2 regions of the Mesorhizobium sp. USDA 4413 genome follow, and region 2 is predicted to be linked to the other one. Evidence: predicted binding sites of a transcription regulator. Region 2 holds the regulator's gene; the other holds the start of a gene.
What was found. Region 2 encodes PhoB, which activates phosphate uptake and scavenging genes when phosphate is short. Its sites were predicted from a motif close to TGTCATNNANCTGTCAT; they were not measured.

Region 1 (7,403 bases), 260 kb from region 2:
ATACAACGCAGCCTAAGCCGACCGCACCGGGTCGAGCGTCACCTTGTAAAGCTCGTTGTCGTCGCGATCCATCAAGCGCACCGTCAGCTGCTCCGTGGCGCCGGAAATATCGACCAGCCCGAAAAACTGCAGCCCGGCCGACGGCGGCAGGTTCTGGCCCTGCTCGGCGGTCGGCGCCTTGATGAATTTCAGCTCCGGCCCGAAGGTCATGTCGAGGTCATTGGGGCCAAACGTGCCGGCATGGATCGGGCCGGAGACGAATTCCCAGAACGGGTTGAAATCCTGGAACTGCGCGTTGTCGGGGTTGTAGTAATGCGCCGCGGTGTAGTGCACGTCGGCGGTAAGCCACACCGTGTTGGTGATGCCGGCATTCTTGATGAAGCGCAGCACATCGGCGAATTCGAGCTCGCGGCCCTTCGGCGCGCCATTGTCGTTGTTGCTGACGGCCTCGAAACCGACCTTCTTCGCCGCGTCGTCCCAGACGACCAGGCTGAGCGGCATGTCGGCGGCAATGATCTTCCAGGTCGCCCTGGAATTGGCCAGCTCGCGCTTCAGCCATTTGGACTGCTCCTCGCCGATCATGCGCGACTTCGGCGTCAGCGTTTCGTCCAGATTAGGACCGTTGGGGCCGCGATAGGAGCGCATGTCGAGGAAGAACACGTCGAGCAGCGGCCCATGCGAGATCTTGCGGTAGACGCGGCCCGGCTCCGACGGCTCGTAGCGGATGGTGGTCATCTCATGGAAGGCGCGCGCCGCCCGGGCCGCCAGCACATGGATCGACTTCTCCTTGTAGCGGTTGTCGGCGGTCAGGTCCTTCGAGTCCGACCAGTTGTTCAGCACCTCGTGGTCGTCCCACTGGTAGAAGGTCGGGCAGATGGCGGAGAGGGCGAGAACGTGCTTGTCCATCATGTTGTACTTCCACTGGTCGCGATACTCGTCCAGTGTCTCGGCGACCTTGCGCTTGCCGTCGATCATGACGACGTTCTTCCACTTGCCGCCGCCGGGCAGGTCGACCTCGTCCTTCAGCGCGCCGTCGGCATAGATCGTGTCGCCCGAATGCAGGAAGAAGTCCGGCGTGTGCTTGGCTATGGTCGAATAGGTCTTCATGCCGGTCTCGTCGATGCCCCAGCCCTGGCCGGCAGTGTCGCCCGACCAGGCGAAGCGCACGTCGCGCTTCGACGACGGCGCGGTGCGGAAGCGGCCGACGATCGGCTCGGAGACGGCATTGATGTCGGAAAGATCGGCGGCAATCATGCGGTAGAAGATGTCCTGGTCGGAGGCGAGGTCGGTGAGCAGCCGCTTCACCGTGTAGTCGCTGGCGGGCGACGTATCGAGCGCAGCCAGCCGCGTGGCATTGGCGAAGCTTTCGGTGGTCGACACTTCATACATCACGCGCGCCGGGCGATCGGTGCGGGTCCAGACCATGCCCGACGTCGCGTCGACGTCGCCGGACTGGACGCCGTGCGTGAAGGCCGGGCGCTGATTGGCGCGGGAATAGTAGGGCAATGCCAGTCCAGTGGCGCCGACAAGGCCGAAGGCGCTTGCCGAGGTGACGAAAGCGCGGCGGGTAAGGGAAAGCTTGTTCATGGCGGTCTCCGGATGGCTTTGAACGGGACCGCCAAGCTCTCGCCTCAATGTTTCAGGCGCATATCGGAACCATGAAGTTTTGATAACAAGCCACAGAACTGTGGAGGCTATCACCTACGCCGGAAGGCGCGTCGAGATTCGGGTCAGGACGAGCCGAAAACGGCGGTCTCCGAGAACCGGAGCGGAGCGTACTTAAAGTACGTGAGCACCGGAAGCGCAGGAGACTGCCGTTTGCAGGCCGGCCTCACCCGAATATCGACACGCCTTAAGCCGCCTGCGGCTCCGGCTCGAACGCCGGCCTATCGGTGTTGATCAGCAGCGAGATACAGGCCGCCGCGATGCCCGTCATGCCGGCGATCAGGAAGGCGAGCTCGTAATTGCCCTGCAGCTCGCGCATCGTGCCGCCGAAGGCAGCGGCAGCCGCCGCGCCCACCTGGTGGCCGGCCACGATCCAGCCGAACACGATCGGCCCGCTGCGGTCGCCGAAAGCCTCGTTGGCGAGCCTCAATGTCGGCGGCACGGTGGCGATCCAGTCGAGCCCATAGAGCACGGCGAAGATGACCAGGCTGGTCGCCGAGAAGCCGGAATAGGGCAGGTAGATCAGCGACAGGCCGCGCACTGCGTAATAGACGCCGAGCAGCTTGCGGGGATCGAAACGGTCGGTCAGCCAGCCGGACAGCGTCGTGCCGATCAGGTCGAAAATGCCCATCATCGACAAGAGCCCGGCCGCCTGCACCTCGCCGATGCCCATGTCGCCGCAAAAGGCGATGAGATGGGTGCCGACGAGGCCGTTGGTGGTGAACCCGCAGACGAAGAAGGTGGCGAACAGGTACCAGAACACTCGGGTAGCCGCCGCGCGGCGCAGCGTGGTCAGCGTATGCGCCAGGAAATTGCCCTGCGATGCGGGTGACACCGGCGGTATGTCGTCGGCATCGGCGCCGTAGCGAACCTGGCCGATCGAGGCGGGACGCTCGGGCACCAGCAGGAAGACGAACGGGATCAGCGCGGCCGTGGCAAGCGCCACGGCGATCGCCACCGGCTTCCAGCCGCCGCTTTGGGCCAGCGAGGCGATGACCGGCAGGAACACCAGCATGCCGGTGGCGCTGGAGGCCGACATCAAGCCCATCATCAGCCCGCGATTGGTCTTGAACCAGCGGTTGACGATTGTTGCGCCGAGCACGCTCGCCACCGCGCCCGAACCGATGCCGGAAAACACGCCCCAGGTGATGAAGAGATGCCAGGGTTGCGTCATTAACAGGCTGAGCGCCGTCGATCCCGACATCACCGCCAGCGCGCCAAGTAGCGTGCGGCGCAGCCCGATGCGTTCCATCAGCGCCGCGGCGAACGGACCGGTGAGGCCATAGAGCAGGATGCCGATGCTGGCCGCCCAGGAGGTCACGTCGCGCCGCCAGCCGAAGCTTTCCTCCAGCGGAACCATCATCACCGAGGGGGCCGAGCGAAGCCCTGCCGCGATCAAAAGACAAAGAAAGATGACGGCAACCACCACGAATGCGTAGCGCTGGCCAAACGGACGGGACTGGGCTATCATGTTACTGACCGGTACGTTGCAATGCGATAGCACCATACATACGTACCGGTCAGTAACATTGTCAAGCGAGTTGTTTGCATGTCATCGGACAATAAAATTGAAGCGTCGTTGAGCGCCGCGCCCGCCCCCAAAGCGGCGGACAAGATCCTGGACGTGGCGCGCGACCTTTTTTATCGCGAGGGCATCCGGGCGATCGGCGTCGACGAGATCGTCAAGCGCGCCGGCGTCACCAAGCCGAGTCTCTACCGCAGCTTCCCGTCCAAGGACGAGCTTGCCGCCTCCTATCTGCGCAAATACGACCGTGAATTCTGGGAACGCTTCGACGAGGCCGTCGATGCGCATCCCGGCGATCCGCGCGCGCAGATCATCGCTTTCCTGACCCGCGTCGGCAAACGCACGCAAAGGCCTGACTATCGCGGCTGCGGCATGACCAACGCGGCGGTGGAATATCCCGAGCGCGGCCATCCCGCACGGGTGGTGAGCGAAAACAACAAGCAGGAATTGCGCCGGCGCCTGCGCGCCATGGCGGCGGCGATGGGCGCCGCCGATTCCGACACGCTGGGCGATGGCCTGCTGCTGCTGATCGAGGGCGCGTATATCAGCGGCCAGCTTTTCGGTCTGGGCGGCCCGGCGGCGGCGGTTGCCCGTAACGCCGACCTCTTGATCGAAGCCAGCTTGAAGAAATAGCAATTGAAGCTACGCTTCCGGCAACCTGAACGGAGTTGCCAACGATGCGTGCTCTCGTCATCCCCCTTGCCCTCGCCGGTTTCTGCCAGGCGGCCCAGGCCGGCGACATCTCCAGCGCCTACACCGATCTCGACTGGAAGAAGGATTGCGTGACCTATGCGCAGGCCGCGGAAGGCGACGGCGACTGGGCGAGCCTCGTCTGCTCCGGCTATCGCGGCTACCCGGTGCTGATCGGCTACGACGACGCACGCGAATCCGTCTATTATGGCTTTCCGTCCGACGACATGACCGCGGTCTGGGAGAGCTTCACCGCCTTCAACGGCTCCGGCCCGAAGGTGGAATGGCACATCGAGACCAATGGCGATGTCGCCATTCCGTTCGCCGCCATCCATCGCCGCTCGGTCAGCAACCCGGAAGACGAGAAGAAATCGATCGAGGTGCTGGTCGTCGCCAAGGTGGCGCAGCCGGAAGAGCACCAAGGCTGCACGATCGGCCTGGTTTTAGCCACGGGCAACGCGCAGGCCAATGACCTGGCGCGCAAGCTTGCCGACGAGAAGGCGAAAACCTTCGCCTGCGGCAAGGACAAGCGCGAAGTGATCGGCGACGTTCCGCCCTTCGGTCGCGTGGACAACTGACCGCTCCCGGTCAACCATTGGGCCAGGGCCGGATCGGGTTTCCCATTGGCCGGCGGGCCTAGTAAACCCTTCAGCGGTTGCAGCCGTTCTCGGGAGGTTACGCTTGTCCAGTTCTGTCAGCGTCGCGAACGAGAACGGCGTGGTGGTGGTCACCATCGACAACCCGCCGGTCAATGCGCTGAGCTTTCATGTCCGCAAGCCGCTTTATGACGCGCTTGCCGCGCTGCGCGACGATCCTGCCGCGAGAGCGATTGTCATCGCCTGCGCCGGGCGCACCTTTGTCGCCGGCGCCGACATCACCGAATTCGGCAAGCCGATCGCGCAGCCGGAACTGCGCGCCATCGTCGCTTTACTAGAAACCATCGCCAAGCCGACCGTCGCCGCCATCCACGGCACGGCGCTGGGCGGCGGGCTGGAGCTGTCGCTCGGCTGCCATTTTCGCGTCGCGGATGCCGGTGCAAAACTCGGCCTGCCGGAAGTGAAGCTAGGCCTTCTGCCGGGCGGCGGCGGCACGGTACGTTTGCCGCGCTTGGTCGGCGCCCTGAAGGCGCTCGGCATGATCGTTTCCGGAACGCCGATTTCGGCCGGCGACGCAAAGACGGCCGGTCTTGCCGATGCGGTTGTTGACGGTAATCTATTGGAGAAGGCCGTTCGTTTCGCCCGCGAAATGGCTGATCGGGGTGGCCCGTTCGTGCCGGTGCGTGACCCCGATGACCGCCTGGCCGAGATCGATCTTGTCGCTTTCGAAGCCCAAGCCGCCGGTCTGGCCAAAAAAGCCCGCGGGCTGGAAGCCCCGCTTGCTTGCGCGGAGGCCGTGCGCAACGCGATCACCTTGCCTTTCGACGAGGCGCTTGCCGCCGAGCGGCTACTCTTCCAGAAACTCGTTTCCGGCGACCAGTCGCGCGCGCAGCGGCACCTGTTCTTCGCCGAGCGCGAGGCGGCGAAGGTGCCCGGCAACGACCTGCAGAAGCGCCGGATCGAACGCGTCGGCATCATCGGCGCCGGCACGATGGGCGGCGGCATCGCCATGGCCTTCGCCAATGGCAGCCTCCCTGTGACTTTGCTCGAGACCAGCGAGGAGGCGCTGCGGCGCGGCCTGGCGACCATCGAGAAGAACTATGCCGTCTCGGTCAGCCGGGGCTCGTTGACGGAAGAGGCGAAGCAGCAGCGGCTCGGCCTGTTCAAGGGCAGCACCGACTATGCCGACCTCGCCGATTGCGATTTGATCGTCGAGGCCGTGTTCGAGGACATGGCGGTGAAGAAGGAGGTGTTCGGCAGGCTCGATGCAATCGCCAAAGCCGGCGCGATCCTCGCCACCAACACCTCCTATCTCGATGTGAATGAAATCGCCGCCTCGACCTCGCGTCCAGGTGACGTGCTCGGCATGCATTTCTTTTCGCCGGCAAATGTCATGAAACTCCTTGAGATCGTTCGCGCCGAAAAGACGGCGCCCGAGGTGCTGGCGACGGTGACCGATCTCGCCCGGCGCATCGGCAAGGTGGCGGTCGTCGTCGGCGTCTGCCACGGCTTCGTCGGCAACCGCATGCTGGCCGCGCGAGGTTCAGAAAACGAGTTCCTCCTGCTGGAAGGCGCGACGCCGAGCCAGGTGGACAAGGCATTCACCGATTTCGGCTGGCCGATGGGACCGTTCCAAATGGGCGACCTTGCCGGACTCGACATCGGCTGGCGCAACCGCAAGGCGCGCGGCCAGACGGCGGTGATTGCCGATACGTTGTGCGAGCAGGGCCATTTCGGCCAGAAGACCGGGCGCGGCTGGTATCGTTACGAGAGCGGCTCGCGTGAGCCGGTTGCCGATCCGGAGGTCGAGGCGCTGATCCGGGCGAAGGCGGAGAAACTCGGGATCGCCCGGCGCGAGATCGGCGCCGACGAGATCATCGAGCGCACGCTCTATCCGCTGGTCAACGAAGGCGCGAAGATTCTCGAGGAAGGCATCGCCGCGCGCGCGTCCGACATCGATGTCATCTGGGTCAACGGCTACGGCTTCCCGATCGGCAAGGGCGGGCCGATGTTCTGGGCAGCGCTTGAGGGCGGGCCCAGGATCGTCGAGCGGCTGGAGCATTGGCACCGGCAAACGGGACGGCCGATCTTCGAGCCGGCGCCGGCGTTGAGGCGGTTTGCCGAGACGGGATCGTGGGAGGGTGCCGGCGCCCGGTAATTTCGTCATTCCAGGGCGAAGCGAAGCGGAGACCCTGGAATCCATGCCGTTTCGTCAAACGAAGAATACAACGGTGCAGAGCAAGCGTTGGCACAGCCGTCGATCGTTCTGCACCGTCGCGGCTCTCGAATGTCACGGCATGGATTCTATGGTCTGCGCGCGTCGCTTCGCTCCTTGCTCCGCCATAGAATGACGAAGATAAGGATCGCCCATCCGTCGTCGCCACCAAATTTGACCATGTGGACAAATCTCAGGCGCCGTTCCATAGTTCTGGGCGTCTGACATTTGGAACGGCCGGCTCGACACGGCTGTCGAACAGAGGGGCACTTCAATGGAAAACCAACATAGCAAAACACAACGCGCCGGCCTGTCGCGGCGCAACGTGCTGGAACTCGGCGCGCTTGGCCTCGCGGCCACCGTGCTGCCTGGCGCGGCCGTCGCCAAGGACAAGAAGCTGAAGGTGGCGGCGATCTTCGCCACGCCGATCGAGGAGCCGTGGGACAACCAGATCCATGTTGCCCTGCAGAAGGCCGAGAAGGAATTGGGCATCGAATACAAATGGTCGGAAAAGGTGCAGACCGCCGACTTCAGCCGCGTGATGCGCGAATATGCTCAAGGGGGCTATCAGTTGGTGCTGGGCGACGCCTTCGCCGCCGAGCGCGAATCGCGCCGCACGGCCAAGCAGTTCCCGAAGACCGCGTGGCTGTTCGGCTCCGGCGCCGGGCCGGCCGAACCCAATTTCGGCGTCTTCGACAACTGGATCCACGAG
Region 2 (7,403 bases):
GGTTGCGACCATCCAGCGTCATCGCCACAGCAGCGCCGCGGCGCAACCAGCCGCCGGCTCCGGCACGCCGCCGGCCGCGCCGGAGCCGGCGGCGGCATCGGAGCGCGCCATGCTGCAGCCGCCGCCGGTGCGGGCGCGGCCACGCCCAACCGATGCGGAGCGCGGGCTCGACATCCTCGTCGCCGAGGACAACGAGGTGAACCAGCTGGTGTTCACCCAGATCCTGGGCGAGACCGGCTACCGCTTCGAGATTGTAGGCAACGGCCGCAAGGCGCTCGACGCCTTCGGCAGGCTCAATCCGCGGATGATCCTGATGGATGTGTCGATGCCGGAAATGAACGGTCTGGAGGCGACGGGCGCCATCCGCCGGCTCGAGGAAGACATGGGCACGCATGTGCCGATCGTCGGCGTCACCGCGCACGCGCTGAAGGGCGACCGCGAACGCTGCCTGGAAGCCGGGATGGACGATTACCTGCCGAAGCCGATCAGTCCGCGGGCACTGCTCGAAAAGCTCGAGCGCTGGCTGGGATCGGACGTCGAGACCCGGCGCAATGCCGGTTAGAGCGGATTCGGCGGGCAAGACAGCGGCAAGAGACTGACGCATGCGTATGGTGCGATCGCACCATACCAAAGCAAAAGCCATGCACGGACAATGTGGTCATTGATTCCGCTCTTCGGTTACGGGCGGGAGCAGCGACCGCCAACAAGAAACAGCGTCGACTCTACCCCAACGGACCCTGTTTTCGGCGATGGCCAAGCCATGATCCGCTCTGGCGTTCGGGCAACGCGCTCTCGTCCGGATTTTATTTCCCGGCGGCCGCGACCCGGCCGCCGGGATAATTTTTTATTCAAAAGTCAGACAAGTTACTGATTCCCGGGGCAAACTCCGGCCGGTCTCTCGGGGCCGCCGCGGATCTCTCCGGACATCCCCTTTTCAGGCGTTACCAGGCTGACACGAAACTGTCATGCGACTGTAATAATCGAGGGCTATTGCGCTCACCGGGCGCCGATAGAACGGGTGCCGAAAGACCATCTTCCGAACAGGAGCAGGCCACATGAGACATTTCATCCGCTCGGCGGCCGTTGCGATTGCAATGGCTGCGGCATCAACCCTTAGCATGGCGGCCGCGATGGCTGCCGACATCTCCGGCGCCGGCGCCACCTTCCCCTATCCGATCTATGCGAAGTGGGCCGACGCCTACAAGAAGGAGACCGGCATCGGTCTCAATTACCAGTCGATCGGCTCCGGCGGCGGCATCAAGCAGATCAAGGCCAAGACCGTGACCTTCGGCGCTTCCGACGCGCCGCTGAAGGGCGAGGATCTCAACTCCACCGGGCTCGCGCAGTTCCCGATGGTGATGGGCGGCATCGTTCCGGTCGTTAACCTCGAAGGCGTCAAGCCGGGCGAACTGGTGCTCGACGGTCCGACACTGGCCGACATCTTCTCCGGCAAGATCACCAACTGGAACGACGAAGCGATCAAGAAGCTCAACCCCGACGTCAAGCTGCCCGACCAGGCGATCGCGGTCGTCCACCGTTCGGACGGCTCGGGCACCACGTTCAACTTCAGCTACTACCTGGCCGACGTCAGCGCCGACTGGAAGTCGAAGGTCGGTGTCAACACCGCGCTCGAATGGCCGGTGGGCATCGGCGCCAAGGGCAATGAAGGCGTCGCCAACAACGTCTCGCAGACCGGCGGCGCGATCGGCTATGTCGAATATGCCTATGCCAAGCAGAACAAGCTCACCTATGCCGACATGGTGAACAAGGACGGCAAGAAGGTCGAGCCGACCGCCGCCGCGTTCTCGGCCGCCGCGGCCAATGCCGACTGGAGCTCGCAGCCGGGCTACGGCGTTATCCTCGCCAATCAGGCCGGCGCCGAATCCTGGCCGATGACGTCGGCCACCTGGATCCTCGTCTACAAGAAGCCCGACGACGCGGCGGCCACGGCCGAAGCGCTCAAATTCTTCGCCTGGTCCTATGCCAAGGGCGACGAGCTGGCCGCCAGCCTGGACTACGTTCCGATGCCCGACGCCGTCGTGAAGAGCGTCGAGGAGATGTGGAGCAAGGACATCGTCGACGCGAACGGCAAGCCGCTCTACTCCGGCATGTAATTCTTGGCGAATAAGGAGGGCGCCTTCGGCGCCCTCCTGTCTCTTTCGAATGCGAGGGGCTCAATGACGGCCGTTTCCGAAGCTGCGACATCATCCGCCATGCGGACCAGGGAAGCGACAGTGCGCCGCTTCGCCGTCACCGACATGGTCTTCCGGGCAGCCACGCGCGCTTCCGCCATCCTCGTGCTGGTTCTCCTCGGCGGCGTCGCGATCTCGCTGATCGCCGGATCGTGGGAGGCGCTGTCGAAGTTCGGCTTCTCCTTCCTGACCACCGAATCCTGGAACCCCGTCACCGAGAATTTCGGCGCGCTAGCGCCCATCTACGGCACCATCGTCACCTCGGCCATCGCCATCCTCATCGCCGTGCCGATCGGCATCGGCATCGCCGTCTTCCTGACCGAGCTTTGCCCGCGCCCGCTCAGGCGCCCGATCGGCATCGCGGTCGAGCTGCTCGCCGGCATTCCCTCGATCATCTACGGCATCTGGGGCCTGTTCGTCTTCGCGCCGTTCCTGCAGACGACGATCCAGCCCTTCATCATCAGCATTTTCCACGGCATACCGGGGCTTTCCAGCCTGTTTGCCGGCCCGCCCTACGGCATCGGCCTGCTGACCTCGTCGCTGATCCTGGCCATCATGGTGCTGCCTTTCATCACCTCGATCACCAAGGACGTGTTCGACACGGTTCCCGCCGTGCTCAAGGAGTCGGCCTACGGCATCGGCTGCACGACCTGGGAAGTGACGCGGCGCGTCGTCATCCCTTATACCCGCGTCGGCATCATGGGCGGCGTCATGCTCGGCCTCGGCCGCGCGCTCGGCGAGACGATGGCCGTCACCTTCGTCATCGGCAACGCGCATCGCATCAGCGCCTCGCTGTTCGCGCCGGGCACGACCATCTCGGCGACCATCGCCAACGAATTCACCGAGGCCGATGGCGCGCTCTATACGTCCTCGCTGGTGGCGCTCGGCCTGATCCTGTTCATCATCACCTTCATCATCCTCGCGCTCGCACGCTACATGCTGTTGCGCATCGATAGCCGCACCGGAGCCTGACCGATGTCGACTGCCCAATCGCTTCACCGAAGCCGCAAACGCAAGAATGCCGTGATGATGGCGCTGTGCATCATCGCGGCGGGCATCGGGCTGGCCTGGCTGGCGCTGATCCTCGGCGCCCTCCTCTACAAGGGGCTTTCCGGGGTGAACCTGGCGGTGTTCACGGAAATGACGCCGCCGCCCGGCGATGCCGGCGGCCTGCTCAACGCCATCTATGGCAGCATCATCATGACGATCATCGGTATCGTCGTCGGCACGCCGATCGGCGTGCTGGCCGGCACCTACATGGCCGAGTACGGACGCTTCTCGCGGCTCACGACGGTGGTGCGCTTCATCAACGACATCCTGTTGTCGGCGCCGTCGATCATCGTCGGCCTGTTCGTCTATGAGCTGATGGTGCGGCCGATGGGGCACTTCTCGGCGATCGCCGGCGCCGTCGCGCTGTCGATCCTGGTGATCCCCGTCGTGGTGCGCACCACCGAGGACATGTTGAACCTCGTGCCCAACGCGCTGCGGGAGGCCGGCACCGCCATCGGCGCGCCGCGCTGGGTGGTGATCCGCTCGGTCGCCTACCGCGCGGCGCTGTCCGGCATCGTCACCGGCATCCTTTTGGCGATCGCCCGCATCTCGGGCGAGACGGCGCCGTTGCTTTTCACCGCGCTCAACAACCAGTTCTGGTCGAGCAATCTCAATGCCCCGATGGCCAGCCTGCCGGTGACCATCTTCCAGTTCGCTCTCAGCCCTTACGAGGAATGGCAGCAGCTGGCCTGGACGGGCGCACTCATAATCACCCTGACGGTTCTCGGGCTGAGCATCTTCGCCCGTAGCCTGACCGGACGCAGAGAGGACAGATGAAACCGATGTTGTCCACCGACCTTAACGCACCCGATGCCACCGTCGAGAAGGCCAAGATCGAGGTCAAGAACCTCAACTTCTACTATGGCCAGTCGAAGGCGCTGAAGGACATCAACCTGTCCCTGCCCGAGCGCAGCGTGACGGCCTTCATCGGCCCGTCCGGCTGCGGGAAGTCGACGCTGCTGCGCGTCTTGAACCGCATCTACGAGCTCTATCCGAAGCAGAGCGCCGAGGGCCAGGTGCTGCTCGACGGCAAGAACATCCTCGACCGTTCGCAGGACCTCAACCTGTTGCGCACGAAGATCGGCATGGTGTTCCAGAAGCCGACGCCGTTCCCGATGTCGATCTATGAGAACATCGCCTTCGGCGTCAGGCTCTATGAGAAGATCAGCAAAGCCGAGATGGACAACCGGGTCGAGTCGGCGCTGAAGCGCGCCGCGCTCTGGAGCGAAGTCAAGGACAAGCTCAATGCCAGCGGCCAGAGCCTCTCCGGCGGCCAGCAGCAGCGGCTCTGCATCGCCCGCACCGTGGCGGTGAAGCCCGAGGTCATCCTGCTCGACGAGCCGGCCTCGGCGCTGGATCCGCTGTCGACGGCGAAGATCGAGGAACTGATCGACGAATTGCAGGCCGACTACACGATCGTCATCGTCACCCACAACATGCAGCAGGCGGCGCGCGTGTCGCGGCAGACGGCGTTCATGTATCTGGGCGAGCTGGTGGAGTTCGACCGGACCGAGAAGATCTTCACCTCGCCCCGCGAGAAGCGCACGCAGGACTATATCACCGGCCGCTTCGGCTGAGCTCATACGAGGACATCATCATGGCCGAACATACCGTCGCCTCCTTCGACGAGGATCTGAGGCAGATCAGCCGGCTCATCAACGACATGGGTGACCTTGCCGGCTCGATGGTCGGCGCCTCGACCAAGGCGCTGCTCGAAAGCGACAATGCGCTGGCGCAGCGCGTCGTTTCCGACGACGCGATCATGGACGCAAGGCAGCGCGAGCTCGACGACCGCGCCATCACGCTGATCGCCAAGCGCCAGCCGATGGCGGACGATCTTCGCAACGTGGTCGGCTCGATCCGCATGGCGGGCGACCTCGAGCGCATCGGCGATCTCGCCAAGAACATCGCCAAGCGCGTCGGCTCGGTCGGCGTCAGCGCCGCGCCGCGCGACCTCACCCACTCGATCGATTCCATGGCGCAGATGGTGCTGATCCAGGTGCAGGGCGTGATCCAGGAATATACGGTGGGCGACGCTACGGCGCTGGCCAAGCTTCGCAACGACGACGAACGCATCGACGTCAAATACACATCCGTCTTCCGTGAGCTGTTGACCTACATGATGGAGGATCCGCGCAACATCACCGCTTGCACGCATCTTCTGTTCTGCGCCAAGAATCTGGAGCGCATTGGCGATCATGTGACCAACATCGCCGAGAACGCCTATTATGTGCTGACCGGCACGCAATTGCCCGCCAACCGTCCGAAGCAGGACGAGACGGCAATGTCGGCGCCGGCGGCCTGACGAAAAGGTTACCCCGATGATCGCGCCACGCATCATGGTGGTGGAGGACGAGGAGCCGCTGGGGGTGCTGCTCCGCTACAACCTCGAATCCGAGGGTTACCAAGTCGAAGTGGTGACCCGCGGCGACGAGGCCGAAATCCGCCTTCAGGAAAACGTTCCCGACCTGCTCGTGCTCGACTGGATGGTGCCGGCGGTTTCCGGCATCGAGCTTTGCCGGCGCCTCAGGATGCGGCCCGAGACCGAGCGGCTGCCGATCATCATGCTGACGGCGCGGGGCGAGGAAAGCGACCGCGTGCGCGGCCTTTCGACCGGCGCCGACGACTATCTGGTCAAGCCGTTCTCGACGCCGGAGTTCATGGCGCGCGTCAAGGCGCTGCTGCGCCGCGCCAAGCCGGAGGTGCTGTCCAGCGTGCTCAAGGTCGGCGACATCGTGCTCGACCGCGAATCGCACCGCGTCTACCGCAAGAAGAGCGAGATCAGGCTCGGCCCGACCGAGTTCCGGCTGCTCGAATTCATGATGCGGCATCCCGGCCGCGTGTTCTCGCGCAGCCAGCTGCTCGACAATGTCTGGGGCGAGACGATCTATATCGACGAGCGCACCGTGGACGTCCATGTCGGGCGCCTGCGCAAGGCGGTCAACAACGGCCGCATGCCGGACGTGATACGTACCATTCGGGGGGCGGGCTACGCGATCCGCGAGGACTAGGGATATCCTGATATTCAGGTGATGCCGGCCTGCGAATGGCGGCTTCCTGCGCTTCCGGTAATCACGTATCCAAAAGTACGCTCCGTTCCGGTTCTCGGAATCCACCATTCTCGACTCGGCTTGACCTGAATCTCAGGATATCCCAGCGCTCGCATTTTTCGGTCCTACTTAGGCCACGTTCTTCCCGACGGTGCCGGTTCTTGCCTGGCCTCCCGGCGCGAAAATCTCCTGGTCGACGAAGGTCAGCGCGCGCATGGCGCAGCCTTCGCGGATCAGCGGCAGCTCGTTCGGCTCGGTGTCGAAGGAGATCGATTCGGAGTGCTGGCCGCCGGCGGTCTGGGCGATCGCCTCCCTCAGCGCGGGCTCGATCAGGTCGAAGGCGGCCGCGCTGACGCCGACCATGGCGACGGGCGCCGGGTCGATCAGCGCGAACAGGCTGCCGAGGCCGAAGCCCAGCGCCTCGCCGGCCCGGCGATAGGCCTCGCGCTCGGGGCCGTCCTGTTGCCGGGCCTTCGCGGCAAGCGCGCGCATGTCGGCGTCGCCGACATCCGTCGGCGCGGCATCCTCGCTTATGCCCATGGCGCTGCGCCAGATGGCGTAATTGCCGGCATAGGCCTCGACGCAGCCGCGCCGGCCGCAGCGGCAAAGCGCGCCGCCGGGCCGGTGGATCATGTGCCCGAACTCACCGCCCGAGGAGTGCGTGCCGGTGAACAGCGCACCTTTCAGTACCAGACCCATGCCGATGCCGTGCGACAAGAGGATTGCGATGAAGTCGTCGCGATAGCGTTCAGGATCGCGCCATTGCAGCGCCACCGCCATCATGTTGCAGTCGTTCTCCATTGTGGCGGGGATGCCGAATTCCTTCTCCAGGATGTCGGCAAAGGGGATGTCGGTCAGCGGCGTGATCGGCGACCACAGCATGACGCGTGAATGGGTATCGGTGATGCCCTGAATGCCCATGGCGATGCGGGCGACGCTGCCGACGTCAAGGTCGGGATCATGCAGCCGGCGCCGGACGATCGCCAGGCATTCGCCGATCAGCTCGTCGCGCGGCATGACGAGCGTGTCCAGGCGCAGCTGCTCCTCGGCAACCACCTGGCCGGCATAGTCGATCACAGCGACCGACAGGAAGTTCAGCGACAACACCACG

Region 1: the regulator PhoB is predicted to act here: its motif matches at 1,659-1,675, upstream of ACVMIM_RS02305 (alkaline phosphatase D family protein).

Annotation. Positions count from the first base shown of each region.
Region 1 is NZ_JBVPRP010000001.1:459,433-466,835, forward strand. Features, by position in the region: gene ACVMIM_RS02305 (alkaline phosphatase D family protein) at 13-1,587, opposite strand; gene ACVMIM_RS02310 (MFS transporter) at 1,853-3,136, opposite strand; gene ACVMIM_RS02315 (TetR/AcrR family transcriptional regulator) at 3,215-3,823, shown strand; gene ACVMIM_RS02320 (hypothetical protein) at 3,868-4,458, shown strand; gene ACVMIM_RS02325 (3-hydroxyacyl-CoA dehydrogenase NAD-binding domain-containing protein) at 4,562-6,634, shown strand; gene ACVMIM_RS02330 (BMP family protein) at 6,966-7,403, shown strand, end outside.
Region 2 is NZ_JBVPRP010000001.1:198,231-205,633, reverse strand. Features, by position in the region: gene ACVMIM_RS01025 (response regulator) at 1-562, shown strand, start outside; gene pstS (phosphate ABC transporter substrate-binding protein PstS) at 1,056-2,114, shown strand; gene pstC (phosphate ABC transporter permease subunit PstC) at 2,178-3,164, shown strand; gene pstA (phosphate ABC transporter permease PstA) at 3,168-4,019, shown strand; gene pstB (phosphate ABC transporter ATP-binding protein PstB) at 4,016-4,819, shown strand; gene phoU (phosphate signaling complex protein PhoU) at 4,840-5,547, shown strand; gene phoB (phosphate regulon transcriptional regulator PhoB) at 5,564-6,253, shown strand; gene ACVMIM_RS00990 (ROK family protein) at 6,422-7,403, opposite strand, start outside.